DNA from 2 places in the Marinomonas sp. ABL3_031 genome. Region 1 is predicted to be linked to the other one. Evidence: riboswitches for the same ligand, from Rfam matches in the RefSeq annotation. Region 1 holds a riboswitch; the other holds the start of a gene.
The links. Region 1 has a riboswitch for FMN ahead of ACXAH2_RS10055 (6,7-dimethyl-8-ribityllumazine synthase). Riboswitches for the same ligand answer to the same signal wherever they lie in the genome.
Positions count from the first base shown of each region.

Region 2: it holds a riboswitch for FMN, as region 1 does, so the genes downstream of both, ACXAH2_RS13005 (DMT family transporter) here and ACXAH2_RS10055 (6,7-dimethyl-8-ribityllumazine synthase) in region 1, are expected to answer to the same signal.

Region 1 is NZ_JBSWYU010000007.1:186,954-193,753, forward strand. Features, by position in the region: gene cobN (cobaltochelatase subunit CobN) at 1-1,216, opposite strand, end outside; gene cobW (cobalamin biosynthesis protein CobW) at 1,229-2,308, opposite strand; gene cobM (precorrin-4 C(11)-methyltransferase) at 2,312-3,091, opposite strand; gene cobJ (precorrin-3B C(17)-methyltransferase) at 3,106-3,882, opposite strand; gene ACXAH2_RS10050 (MliC family protein) at 4,001-4,360, opposite strand; FMN riboswitch at 4,580-4,723, shown strand; gene ACXAH2_RS10055 (6,7-dimethyl-8-ribityllumazine synthase) at 4,846-5,337, shown strand; gene ACXAH2_RS10060 (DUF1304 domain-containing protein) at 5,396-5,752, opposite strand; gene rsmS (pleiotropic regulatory protein RsmS) at 5,788-5,937, opposite strand; gene ACXAH2_RS10070 (methyl-accepting chemotaxis protein) at 6,126-6,800, shown strand, end outside.
Region 2 is NZ_JBSWYU010000011.1:107,133-113,932, forward strand. Features, by position in the region: gene ACXAH2_RS12985 (hypothetical protein) at 1-4, shown strand, start outside; gene ACXAH2_RS12990 (lipoprotein N-acyltransferase Lnb domain-containing protein) at 7-1,800, shown strand; gene ACXAH2_RS12995 (hypothetical protein) at 1,877-2,062, opposite strand; gene rarD (EamA family transporter RarD) at 2,123-3,034, opposite strand; FMN riboswitch at 3,228-3,389, shown strand; gene ACXAH2_RS13005 (DMT family transporter) at 3,507-4,442, shown strand; gene ACXAH2_RS13010 (MFS transporter) at 4,640-5,842, shown strand; gene ACXAH2_RS13015 (FAD-dependent oxidoreductase) at 6,016-6,800, shown strand, end outside.

The sequences.
Region 1 (6,800 bases):
GTCCGTCTTTGGTTGGATAATTGGCTAATACTAACGCAATGCGTTTTTGGGCATTCGGTTTGTTGGCAAGTTGGGCATACCTAGCCGCTAATTCTGCGACGAAACTGGCACGTTCACGATGCAATTCATAGCGCACCAAATCCACCTGTGCTGCGTCATGATAATGACTCAATGTCTTAAAACTGATGGCTCTCGTAATGACCCGACCGTCCATTTCTGGCAAGACGATCTGCATGGCCACATCGCGACTGCGCAAACCCTGTGTTTGTTGTTGCCAATCCTCTTCCGTACTGGCAGACAAAATCAGTTGCAATACGGGCAATGAGGCCGCAAAAGCCGAAGGAAACTCACTAGGATTGGAAGACAAATCTGGGCTGGCAGCTCGATTGGCAGCAAAGCCTGTGGTGTTTAGAATGACTTTGGCGTCACTTCGAGCAATCAGATCATCCAATTGCGCCACGCAGGCCTGATCTTTTAACGAGTTAACCGCCACTGCCAAAGGTGATAGACCTTGCTCGCTTAATAGTGCCAATAAGTCATCAAACATAGGCGTATTACCGCTTTGCAATAAAGATCGGTAAAACACCAGTAAGACAACGGGCTTATTCTTTGCTTGCGCAACATGGTCGACTTGCCATTGGGCAAAGCTAGCGATTTCACCAGCGTGATAAATCAAGGTATTGGGCAATGGCATTGGCTCTCGCCAAGCCACCTTTTGTTGGAAATAACGCGCACTGATGAAACGAAGACATTCAACGGCGTTATGCAATCCGCTTTCTCGCAGATAACGCCACACTCGTCGGTTGTCTTCAGCAGCCACATTCGATGCGTCAAGCAAACTAGGATCTTCAGCATCGTCCCCTGGCACTATGACCAACGTGCGACCAGGCTTAGCTCGGCTCCAATCTTGCAACTGTTGGAAACCATAAGGCCAGTAGTGCTCACCTCCTAACAGGGAAACCACCACCACTTTGGCATTTTCCAATACCTTATGTTCGTACAAATCATAAGCCGCAGGTTTCACCAACTGCATCCAATTGGCTAAACGCACACTGGGTAAATAGTTTTCACCTTGAATGTCATCTAACGCAGCGCCAAGGGCTCCTAAGACCGAATCCGCTGCGGCTAATATGACCAAGTCTGCTGGACTTTGCCCTAGATCAACAATGCCTTCATCATCGACAAAGCCACCTGGTTTGGCTGCTAATAAATGCACTTTTGGAACCTTTTAAGCACTCAAAGCGTCATTCAACGCCCCTTCAATGGTCTTTTTGTCAATGCCTTTACCAATGAAAACCAGCTGGGTCTGACGCACTTCTTCCGCCTGCCATAAGCGATCAAAGTAACGATCCAATCGACGACCTACCGCCTGAAACACCTGACGCATTGGCTTACCATGAACCGCTGCAAAACCTTTCACGCGGAAAATATTATGTCCCTCTATTAATTGTTCAAGCGCTTCTTGCAACAAGTCAGAAGACACTTCACCCAATTTCACCACAAAAGAATCAAAATGATCATGGGCATGTTCGTGATGTTCACCGTGAGCATGATGATGATCATGATGGTTATGTACTGCGTCAATACGCTCTTCTGAAGCGGCATCAATGCCTAATAGTTTATCCAAAGAAGCTTCACCGTTTTCGATATAAACGGTTTTCACAGTATTGGGTGCTTCTTTGGCTATCACTTGTTGCACTTTGACGCGCTCAGCATCGTCCAATAAATCATTTTTGCTGACCACCACTAAGTCCGCAGCACTCAACTGATCGTCCAATAACTCTTGCAAACTTGGATCATGGTCTAAACTATCATCCGCCAAACGCTGCGCTTGTACTTCCTCTTCATTGTGAGCAAAACGTCCAGCCGCAACGGCAGGACCGTCCACAACCGTGATCACAGCATCAACCGTACAATGTTCTTTGATACCCGGCCAGTTAAAGGCTTGCACTAGAGGCTTTGGTAAGGCTAAACCACTGGTCTCGATCAAGATGTGGTCAATATCGTCACGACGTGCGACTAACTGTTCCATCACGGGCAAAAACTCTTCTTCTACGGTGCAACAAATACAGCCGTTAGCCAGTTCATAAAAGCCTTCTTTGCTGCGCTGACCACCGCTTTGTTCGTCGTCGCAATCCAGCGGACAAGCACGTAATAAATCTGAGTCAATGTCTAACTCACCAAATTCATTCACGATAACAGCAATACGTTTGCCTGCCGCTTGTTTCAATACGTTAGAAAGTAAAGTCGTTTTACCGCTGCCCAAGAAGCCAGTCACTATGGTGGTAGGGATTTTATTTAGTTGCATGAGTTATCCTTTGTTCTTCTCAGTACGATGGATTTTGCGAAAAATGTGTGCCTGAGTTTTGTCGTATAAATAAGAGTCAGCAAAGTCATCTGTGTCTAGCACTTTACCCACTAAAATCAAACTGGTGCGAGTAAATTTCTTTGCTCTTACTTTTGCCACTATGTCAGCCAAAGTACCCGTCACGAAATCCTGATCAGGCCAACTGGTGCGATAGCACACTGCCACAGGGCAATCTTCCCCATAATGCGGAATCAGTTCTTCAACAATTTTATGAATGCGCGTAATACCAAGGTGAATCGCCAAGGTAGCGCCACTTTGTGCTAGAGCGGGAAGTCGCTCACGCTCAGGGAAAGGCGTTTTGCCCTCGTAGCGCGTCATAATGACGGTTTGCGATACACCGGATAAGGTCAGCTCTTTTTTCAATAAGGCGGCAGAAGCCGCCACGGCACTGACTCCAGGAATCACTTCATAGTCAATATTCAAAGTTTGCAAACGTCGAATCTGTTCACCAATGGCACCATATAAAGCGGGATCGCCTGACTGCAGTCGCGCCACGTCTTTGCCTTCTTTAGCAGCCTTTTCAATAACAGCAGTCGTCTCATCCAAGGTCATTTCTGCGCTGTCATAAATGGTTTCTGCTGTGCCTCTTACGCTATCGATGACTTGCTCTGGAATAAGCGAACCCGCATACAATATCACCTGACAGGAAGCGATGGTTTTCACCGCCTTTACTGTCATTAAATCTGGGTCACCTGGACCGGCACCAATAAAATAAACCGTCATTTAATGCCTCTTTATTAAAGCTTTTTAGAGTAGCCTCGTGGCGTGTAAATCCACTCTTTATCGCCATTCACTATGTGTTTGGTATCTGAATTGCCGACGCTTACCATGGTAAACATGTCCACATCTTTGGCATCTAACTCACCTAGGGTAATAAAACGAATCTCTTCTTCTGGACGAGTTAACTGACGACCTATCATCACTGGGGTACTTGCTGGACGATATTGCAACAAAACATCACGTGCATGATTAAGCTGCCAGTCTCGTTTTTTGGACACAGGGTTGTAAAAAGACACGACAAAGTCCCCAGCACCGCAGGCATGCAAGCGCTTATCTATGGTTTCCCAAGGGGTTAATAAGTCCGATAAAGAAATGGTACAAAAGTCGTGACCTAGCATGGCACCAACACGGCTTGCGCCAGCTTGCATAGCTGAAATGCCGGGAATCACTTCAATGTCTACCTTTAGCCATTCAGGATGCGACTCTTTGCCCTGTAATTGCTGATCCAGCAATTCAAAAACCAAGGTTGCCATGGCGTAGATACCAATGTCGCCGCTGGAAATCAGTGCCGTTGTTTTCCCTTCAGCGGCTAACGACAAAGCCAAGCGAGCGCGCCCTATTTCTTCTCCAAGGGGCAAATCATGGAAGGCTTTACCCTCACTCAATTCACCTAGTAAGTTAAGGTAATAGCCATAACCTACCCAGTCAGAACAAGCTGCCAGAGCACGGGTTGCATTAGGTGCGACCAAACCTAAGTCACCTGGTCCCATGCCCATCACAAATAATTTACTCATCTAATCTCTGATACTCAATAATTTACCAAAACGGCTTTATTGGCGGCTATTGTACACGGATTAATGAATTGACGGGATGAAAACACTGGCAATGAAAGTGAAGGATTCTCAGGCAAGATTAAGATTCTACTTTAACAAGGCGACAATTAACTTTATCACCCGCGTCCAGCTCCAACCTAGCGTCTTGATTATACGCCCAAAAAGACACAGATTTACCCAGGTAACTAACACCGGAAGCACTGACAGCTTGAGTTAAATAATAACTTTTTTCTTGCCATATTAATTCGGCTCGATTGCCATGAAAATAAGCGAGTAACTCGTCCTGCTCACAACGATAAATCACCAGATTGGTTTGATTTTCGATTTCAATGGAAACATCGTCAGACTGAGTGTGTGGATCGATATTGCTACAAGCAGTCAGGAAGGAACAAACAAGTATGGATAAACTTTTTGTCAAAGGACGTTGAGAAAATAACATAACAAAGACTCCATTCTTGTGTAAACCCAGTTGTTAAATATAAGGTATTTCCACTCTATGTGAAGTGAACGTAGTGGTCTAAAAAGTTAACTTTTGTTACCAATACGACATAAATGTGTCATTAGGTGACAAACCTCTGATAAGCCTAATAAATTTTCAAATAGACTTTGACAAGTCTTTCTTTCTACACGTATATTTTACAGATCGGAGATATTCCGATTTCGTTCTCGGGGCGGGGTGAAATTCCCCACCGGCGGTAAAGACTCAGTCTAAGCCCGCGAGCGCCTAATCAAATGATTAGGGTCAGCAGATCTGGTGTAACTCCAGAGCCGACGGTTATAGTCCGGATGATAGAGAGCGTGTCAGACAAAACCGCAACAGGTATCACCGCTTGGTGAAACCCTATTTTGGTATTCCGTGATTATTCGGTGTTTTTGCCTGCCCGTTCGCCCTGATTCACATTTCGCTTATATTAGGATACAAAAATGAATCAGAGCTCAACGAATCAATTTGATTTCAATCCAGCTAACAAACGCATTGCGATTCTTCATGCTGCTTGGCACGAAGAGATTGTGATGAACTGTGCCAACGCTTTTTGTGAAGAGTTGGTTGCACGTGGTTATAACAAAGATCTCATCGATCTTATTCCTGTGCCCGGCGCCTATGAAATTCCACTGCAAGCCAAGTTATTGGCAAAAAGTGGTCAATACGCAGCGATTGCCGGTACCGCTTTAGTGGTCGATGGTGGTATTTATCGTCACGACTTTGTCGCACAGACGGTATGCAGCGCGTTGATGCAAGTGCAATTAGAAACAGAAGTGCCTGTGCTAACAGCCGTGTTAACCCCGCACAACTTTCATGAACATGAAGAGCACAAGAACTACTTTAGCCGTCACTTTGTGAAAAAAGGCACTGAGTTAGCAAATGCTTGTGACCAAGCCATTCGCCTAACGGAAAGCGCCAAAGCACTAGCGTAATTATTTACGTAAAGGCTAAAACATCAGCGTCCCGCCTGTAAGGATGGGACGCTTCCCTTTACAGAAGAGTTACCGCCAGAAAACTAATGGCACTCGGCACTGCCTGAATAAAGAGAATCTTTTTGCTGGATGTCATACCACCGTAAAGACCCGCCACAAAAACACAAAGCAGAAAAAAGATCACGATAGACTGACCCGTTTCGCCTAGCCACAATCCCCATAACAAGCCAGCGCCTAAGAAGCCGTTGTATAAACCTTGATTCGCTGCTAACACCTTACTGGCCTCTGCAAACTCTTCGGTTAGGCCAAACGCTTTCCGCCCTTTTGAAGTAGTCCAACAAAACATTTCCAAATACAATATATAAAAGTGCAGCAAGGCCACGGCGGCCACCAAAGTCATTGTAATAATTGCCATATATCCTCCTTGCCAACAGGGTTCATTGGTACAAGTTATTCTTCTGTACTCAATTTATTTTCAAAGTCTTTCAAAACTAATCTTAATGCTTCAATTGCCACATCACGCGCTATTTGATTCGTTTCTAATAACTCAATTAAATCCACTGCCAATTTGACATGATCTGGGGCCTTCTCTAAACTCATTACTTTACTCGCTCTTTTTTTCTTAATCTAAAATCCCAGTAAAAATCTCAAACTTAGACAAACCTAGGCATGAATGGTCTAAAAAAATCCTTAAATTGGACCAATAGCCAGCAAGTTTAGCATGATATTTTTATGTATTAATTTTTGATTTCTAATTGAATTTTATTTCTTTGTAGATGGTGTTAATTATGAGTTTATCAGTAATCCAGAGGTTGTTAATTGGATTTGGCGTTCTATTGGCATTACTGATTCTCATAGCCGGAACCGGACTTGTTGGCCTAGCTAGCATGAAATCTCATTTAAATACGGTGACTGGGTATGTCGCCAACATTTCTGATGAAACCACACAACTAAGTGATCAATTATCATTAGCAGATATCGCTGTACTCAGCGCCCTAGTCACTAAATCAGAGCAAGCTCTAGACGCACCAGTTGAACGATATTCACAAGCTAAACAAGCCTTTATTATTCGTTTAACCAGCTTAGAAAAAACGGTAGATACTCAATCCGACATGCCCCAAATATTAGAAGACTTTCGCAATCGGTCAATGGAATTATTTAAAATCGCAGAGCAGTCTATTAGTACTCACAAACAATCTCTTGTATATAAACAGCAACTTCCAGATATGAAACTAAACTGGTTAGATACATTAAAGTTTGTTGCTGAAGATATTGCCGCTGTGAAAGAAGACGCCACATCAGGTGAGCAAGAGTTTGCTTTAACCTATGCAGACTCCCAAATGAAAACACTCTTGGATACTTCTTCAGATTATTTCAATATAATAGATTTAGAAGAATTAGATTTTATGCGTGATGTCATGGATAAAGGTTTAAATCGCATAAAAGACATATTACCCACGATT
Region 2 (6,800 bases), on a different contig from region 1:
TTAATTTTGATACCACTGTTTTATAAAGTAAAAGGAAGCGTCATTGCTTCCTTTTTTCTTGTTTTTTTTTCTTTAAACGTATTGTCTAGTCATGCTGAGGCTTTGTATGAGTCTTCGCAATGGCGTGCATTACTCCATATTCCCAATGATTTTTCTCTGATAAGTGACGTTAACTTTGTAGGACAGAAAAAAAATGCAGCTCAAATTGCGCTGCGAGACGGACTCGAGAATCTAACAGATAAGAAAACTAAAGACACATATTTATGTCAATATCCTGCCCGCTCTTTATGGATCGCGAAACATTATCCTGAGATTCAAATAACAGACCCTCTGAAAAAATGTCGAGGTCTTGCCCATTACATTGAGCGTGTGCCTGCAGATAAAGTTGTTCTTGTTTACGCCTACGAGAATATCGAACAGCCAGCAAGTATGATGGGACATGTTTTCTTAAAGTTTGCAGGAAAGAATACTAATGGCTTGACTTTAGAGCACGCTGTTTCTTTTTATACAGACACAAGAACGATGAATTTACCAAAACTATTATTTGATAGTCTAGTTGTTGGTAAAGAGGGTTTTTTTATTGTCTCTCCTTACAAAGAACAATTGCAGCAATATAATCTTGTGGAGCAACGTAATGTTATTGAGTACGAGCTTTTATTGGACGACTTTGATCGACAGCTTTTGCGTTTCCATATATGGGAGCTGAAAGACGTTGAGATGAAATATTTCTTCAATAAGTTTAATTGTGCCACGTTAACAAACAACCTTGTTGCTGTAGCAAATCCTGCTGTGCTTGAAGCTTCGGATAAATGGATTAGCCCTTTAGATGTTGTAAAAGCAAGTTATCGTAGCGACCTTCTTGCCTCACCAGTATTACGAGCATCAGATAGTTGGAAGATTCGTATGCTCAGTGATGCTCTTGATAAAAAAAACATTGATGCTGAAAAAGAGTTAGCTCGCTCCGCTAATCAAATATTGACAGAGGAGCAAAGATTTTTACTCTATTCTCTTGATGAAAGTATTCGTAATTTTGAACTAAGCGATTCTCAGGAACAAGCTCGTCGCTTAACAGATCAAGAACGATCTGAGTTGGCCTTGCGTTGGAATATCGAAGAGGATGCTGGACAGTTTATTGAATTGTCCTCATATAAAGACCCTCTCAAGCGCCCTGCAGATAGTCAATTAAATATTGCTTTTTTAGAGCGAGACGAACTGCTTTTACAATATATACCAACCTCTCATCAAGCTTCAGACGATCATAGAACCAGTTTTAGTGAATCAGAACTGGAGCTTCTTTCTTTTAAAGGAAGAGCTTCATTACAAACGGGAAAAATTGATTTAGATGAGTTGACCTTATATAAAATGGCTTCTTATATTCCCTATGATGTTTTCACTGGTGGACTTTCGAAGAAGTTTTCAGTGGGAATGAAGACAATAGAAGACGATCAACTTCAAGGTAAGAGAATGCCATACATCAGTGGCGGACTTGGAGTAAGCTTTGCTCTACATCAGGATTTATACTTGTATTCTATTTTAAATACCCAGTTGGAGGATGGGTGGAATTTAAGCATACGTCCTGAAATTGGTTTCTTCTTATATGAAATTTATTCCCTAAAAACTAGTTTTTCTTATTCAGAAGCCTTTCATCAAAGGGGGGCTGATAAGAGAGTGCAATACTTAAAAATAGATCAATCATGGTTCATAGATACAGACTATAGTTTTGTTTTCCATTATGAAAATCAGCGCGCAGCTGAAAATCAGAATGATCTTTATAGTCTTGAGCTAAGGCATTATTTTTAATTTGTCATGACACTTCTGGTTGGTCAATTAGGCTATCTATGTTCAGTAGGTATTGCGCGTTGAGCTAACTCAGTAGCTACGGATTCACAGCCTGTTGTAAACCTGGGATACCTTGGTTGCCAAAAATTCGATTTAACTCAATAACGTAAGGCCCCATTACCCATGCTGCTACGGTCACAAAAGGGGTTGGCATGTCTTGCCAGATTTTATCCGCTTCATAGGGCGTGTTAGCGGCAACTAAAGTGGAGGTCAGTCGCGGCAAAAATAAATTATTAAATGAGCCCTCTCGATAATAAAATAAAAGAGTCGATACTGCAGATATTTAAACTGGCTCAGCAGGATGCAGGGGGTTGCGACGAGACTTACGTAAGTGACGAACTGAGTCAAAGATTAAGGCACCTAATGCAGACCAGATAAGAATGAAAGTGATCAGTTTTTCGATGCTTAGAGGCTCCCCGTAGACGAAGACGGCAAGGAAAAACATGCCCGTTGGCCCTATGTATTGCATGAAGCCCAAGGTGGTCATGCTTACGCGATTAGCGGCTGCAGCAAAACACATGAGCGGTACCATGGTTACTGGGCCTGAAGCGAACAGTAACCAATTGGTTATGGCGTCATTCGCCAATAAGTTAGCGGTTGGTGAAGGGCTTTGCATTAGATAGATCGCGGCGATAGGTAACATAAGACCGGTTTCGACCGCCATGCCGGTAAAACTGTCGATGGCGATTTTTTTGCGCACCAAACCATAAATGCCAAAAGTAACGGCCAAAACTAAAGCAACCCAAGGTAATGAGCCAAATTGCACCACTTCAAATACCACAGCACAAAAGCACAGAACGATAGCAAGACGACGAATCGAGTCGAGTTTTTCTTTAAAGAAAATCACTCCTAGCATGATGCTAATCAGCGGGTTTATGTAATAGCCTAAACTGGCGCTGAGCATTTGATTGTGTTGCACGGCCCAAATGAAGGTGCCCCAGTTCACACCAATGAGAAGAGTTGAAAAGAGCAGGCCTAACATGGCGCGTTTGGACGTAATTGCCGCTTTTAAGGCGCTACCATACTTGAGAATAAGGATGAGGGCACAAACGAGTACACAGGACCAAATAACCCTATGAGCCAATACTTCTGGTGCTGGTACAAATGACATTTCTTTGAAGTAAATCGGTGCAATAGCCCATAAAAAGAAGGCCGTAAAGGCAAGCATCAGTCCGCTTTTTGAAGAGTTTGGCATATTGTTATTCCAATTCCTTATTTCTGGATAGGCGAGTGTAGCGGAATCTGAAGGACTTCCCTAGCCTTGTCTCAAGTATTTATGGAAATAATGAAAGAAGCATGAATTCGAAGCTTGTTTATAAGGTCGATAGAGAAGCCATATTGCCTATCTGGAGGGATAAGGTTAAAGTTGGCATGTAAATTTCGTAAACATCGAACTTCGGGGCGGGGCGGAATTCCCCACCGGCGGTGACTTTAAAAGTGTGACTTTTAAACAGCCCGCGAGCGCTTAAAATTCATCTTGGATTTTAAGGTCAGCAGATCTGGTGTGATTCCAGAGCCGACGGTTACAGTCCGGATGATAGAAGATCGACCAAGGCAAATGTGTCTCTATTCACTCGGGGCAGATTGGCTGTTGCATGCCTTGGCATGCGACATGGTATATTCGTTTTCATCACCCCTGTGCATCTTATATTTTGGAGAAAGCAAAGATGGCAGGAACATTCTTTATCATGATAGCGTGCTTTACTTGGGCACTGGATACTTTAATCCGATACCCCTTGCTAGGTGCTGGCTATTCCACCTTACAAATTGTTCTGATCGAACACCTTACCTTGATTCTATTTGTCGCACCCATGTTGTGGCGTTATCGTCATGTCTATCGTCATTTGTCTAGGGCAAGTTTGTGTTGCTTGTTTTTCATCGGCGGAATAGGTTCGGCAGTTGGTACTTTGGCCTTTACAGAAGCCTTCCAATATTTGAACCCTACTGTGGTGATTTTACTGCAAAAATTACAGCCTATTGTTGCTATATTGCTGGCATATTGGTTCTTAAAAGAACAAATTGAAGGAGGCTTTGTACGCTGGGCTGGCGTCATTCTCTTGGGTAGTTTTGTCATGATGTGGCCGGACCTTCGTCAATTAGGCGAGGTACAGTGGCATTATTCAAATGATCAAATGAGTATTGTCAAAGGTTATGGTTTTACGCTGGTGGCTGTTTGCGCTTGGGGAGCGGCAACGGTATGCGGAAAATACTTATCAAAGCAAAATGTACCGGCAAATGCCATTATGTCAGGGCGCTTTGTTGCCGGTTTGATGGTTTTAGCACCGTTAGCCTTTATGCAGACTGAAAGTTTAGTGGCGATGCAAATCACCGTTATGGGGCTAGTCATAGTGATGGCCTTACTAAGTGGTTTTATCGGTATGTGGTTTTACTATCAAGGCTTAAAAACCGTACCTGCACAGATGGCGACCTTGGCAGAATTGTCCTTCCCGGTATTTGCTGCGGTGATTAACTGGTACTTCTTGGAAATGGGATTAACGCTTTATCAGATCATTGGTGGGTTAATGTTGATCTTGGGGAATATTGGTTTACGTATCAAAGAGCTACGTAAAGCAGAGTTGAACACCTTGTCGCAAAGGGCTTAATATGCTCGGCCAAAGTTCAGCCAGTGGGCTGTGCTTTGGCTTGTATTTTCATTGTTTCTTTGCTCTAACGGCACCTTTCTTTATTTTTTGCAGGAATAATCTGTGCTTGTTTATCTTTTTAATCACACCTTGTAATAGAATAGCGCCAGCAATTTGAACAAAGGGTCAGGATTATTAGTGACTCGAAAGGATTATTCATGTCTCTCACTCAAACACCGCACAATGTATCCCAAACTCAATGGCTCGAAGTCATTTTACTTTGGGTTGCAGGTGTTTCTGCGGCCATGCAATTTGCCAAGTTTTCGGTGTCGTTTGACGCTTTGTTGGCGTACTACCAAAAAAGTGCGACCTTAACGGGTATGTCCTTATCGATTGTCGGTATTGCAGGGTTAATATTTGGTGTGTCTGCTGGCATGATTGCCAGTCGTTTTGGTTATTTACGGGTGTTAATTGGCGCCTTGTTACTGGGCGGTACCTTGTCTATGGTGCAATCAATGTTACCGTCATTTAATTTGTTGATGATGACCCGCTTGTTGGAAGGTTTCTCTCAATTAGGTGTGGTTGTGGCAGCGCCCACTTTGATTGCCAAATTCAGTGCGCCACAACATAAATCCTTGACTATGGGTATTTGGGGTACTTTCTTTGGGGTTGCTTTTGCTGTGTCTGGTGGTTTGGGTAAAAGTATTTTAGAAACTCATGGATTAAGTGCTTTGCTATTGGCTCATGGCATTTTCATCAGTGGCATAGGCATTATTTTGTTCTTCATATTAAGAAATAATCCGCTACTTATTTTACCGCCTGTGGTGGGGGATCAAGGCAGCATTATTGTTCAGATGATACGCATTTATAAAAATCCTCGAGCTCTACTGCCAAGCTTGGTGTTCTTGTTCTATACCTGTACCTTGGTATCTATTCTTACTTATGTTCCGGGGTTAATCCATGACCAAGCTCTGCATAAAAGTATGTTGGTCATATTGCCTCTATTGAGTACCAGCGGGACTTTTTTGGCGGGTGCCATTGCACAATATGTTATGCGGCCACAGCGTGTGGCTTTGTTGGCGTATTTAGGGGTAGCGCTGGCGGCAATGAGTTTATTGCTTGTTTCTCATAATCCTTGGTGGCTTTCCTTCATCATGGGTAGCTTGGTGCTTTGTCTGGGTATGATTCCTGGCGCTTCCTTGGCGATGATTCCCAACCTTGCTCGCAACGCTAAGGAACAAGCTGAGGGCTATGGCTTATTGGCGCAATTCGGTAATTTGGGAGCGACCATTGGACCACCTAGCTACGCGGCGCTGATGACTCTATTTGGTTTGTCTGGCATTGTTGGCCTGGTGCTCTTGATATGTTTCTGCGGCGTGCTGTTTAGCTTGCTTGCCGCACGTCTTAAGGTGATTAGGTAATATTTTTTTGTGTGACAGCATGCAGTAAGTCTGTCTATCTTACTGCTATCCTTGTTTTTATTCCCTTCTTTCTAATGCTTTTTCTATTATGCTGTAAGAAACTGGCTTTATTATCAGTCTAATAGTCAGCAACCCATTATGTTAAAGCGCCAATTGGTGTTATGAGGTATTGAATGAAAAAGATAGGATTGTTGTTACTGATTGCACTATTGGCGACGGGCTTTTTTTATTTTGATCTGCACCAGCTGTTGACGTTAACCGGATTGAAAGACGGTTTGGTACAATTTGAGGCTTGGCGAAATGATAGCCCCATTTTGGTTGGTGGTGGCTTTTTGCTGTTGTATGTCTTAGTCACCGCCTTATCATTGCCCGGCGCGGCAATTATGACCCTAGCGGCCGGTGCTTTATTTGGATTAGGGTGGGGGTTATTCATTGTTTCTTTTGCCAGCTCCATTGGTGCCACCTTGGCTTTCTTGGTATCACGTTACTTGTTACAGGCGTCGGTACAATCTAAATTCGGTGACCGTCTTGCAGCCATTAATCAAGGTATTGAAAAAGAAGGCGCGTTTTATCTATTTACCTTGCGCTTAGTGCCTGTTTTCCCTTTTTTCTTGATTAACCTCTTGATGGGGTTAACCCGAATTCGTGCTTTCACATTTTACTGGGTCAGTCAGCTTGGCATGTTGGCGGGTACGCTAGTGTACGTCAATGCTGGTACGCAACTTGGTCAAATTGATAGCTTGTCAGGTATTTTATCGCCCTCCTTGTTGTTGTCTTTCGTTTTATTAGGGGTGTTTCCTTTAGCATCAAAGAAAATTCTCGATTGGTTGAAAGCACGTCGAGTATATCAAGCTTATACCAAACCTAAGCAATTTGATCGCAACATGATTGTAATAGGTGCAGGTGCTGGTGGATTGGTAAGTGCTTACATTGCTGCAACAGTTAAGGCCAAAGTTAC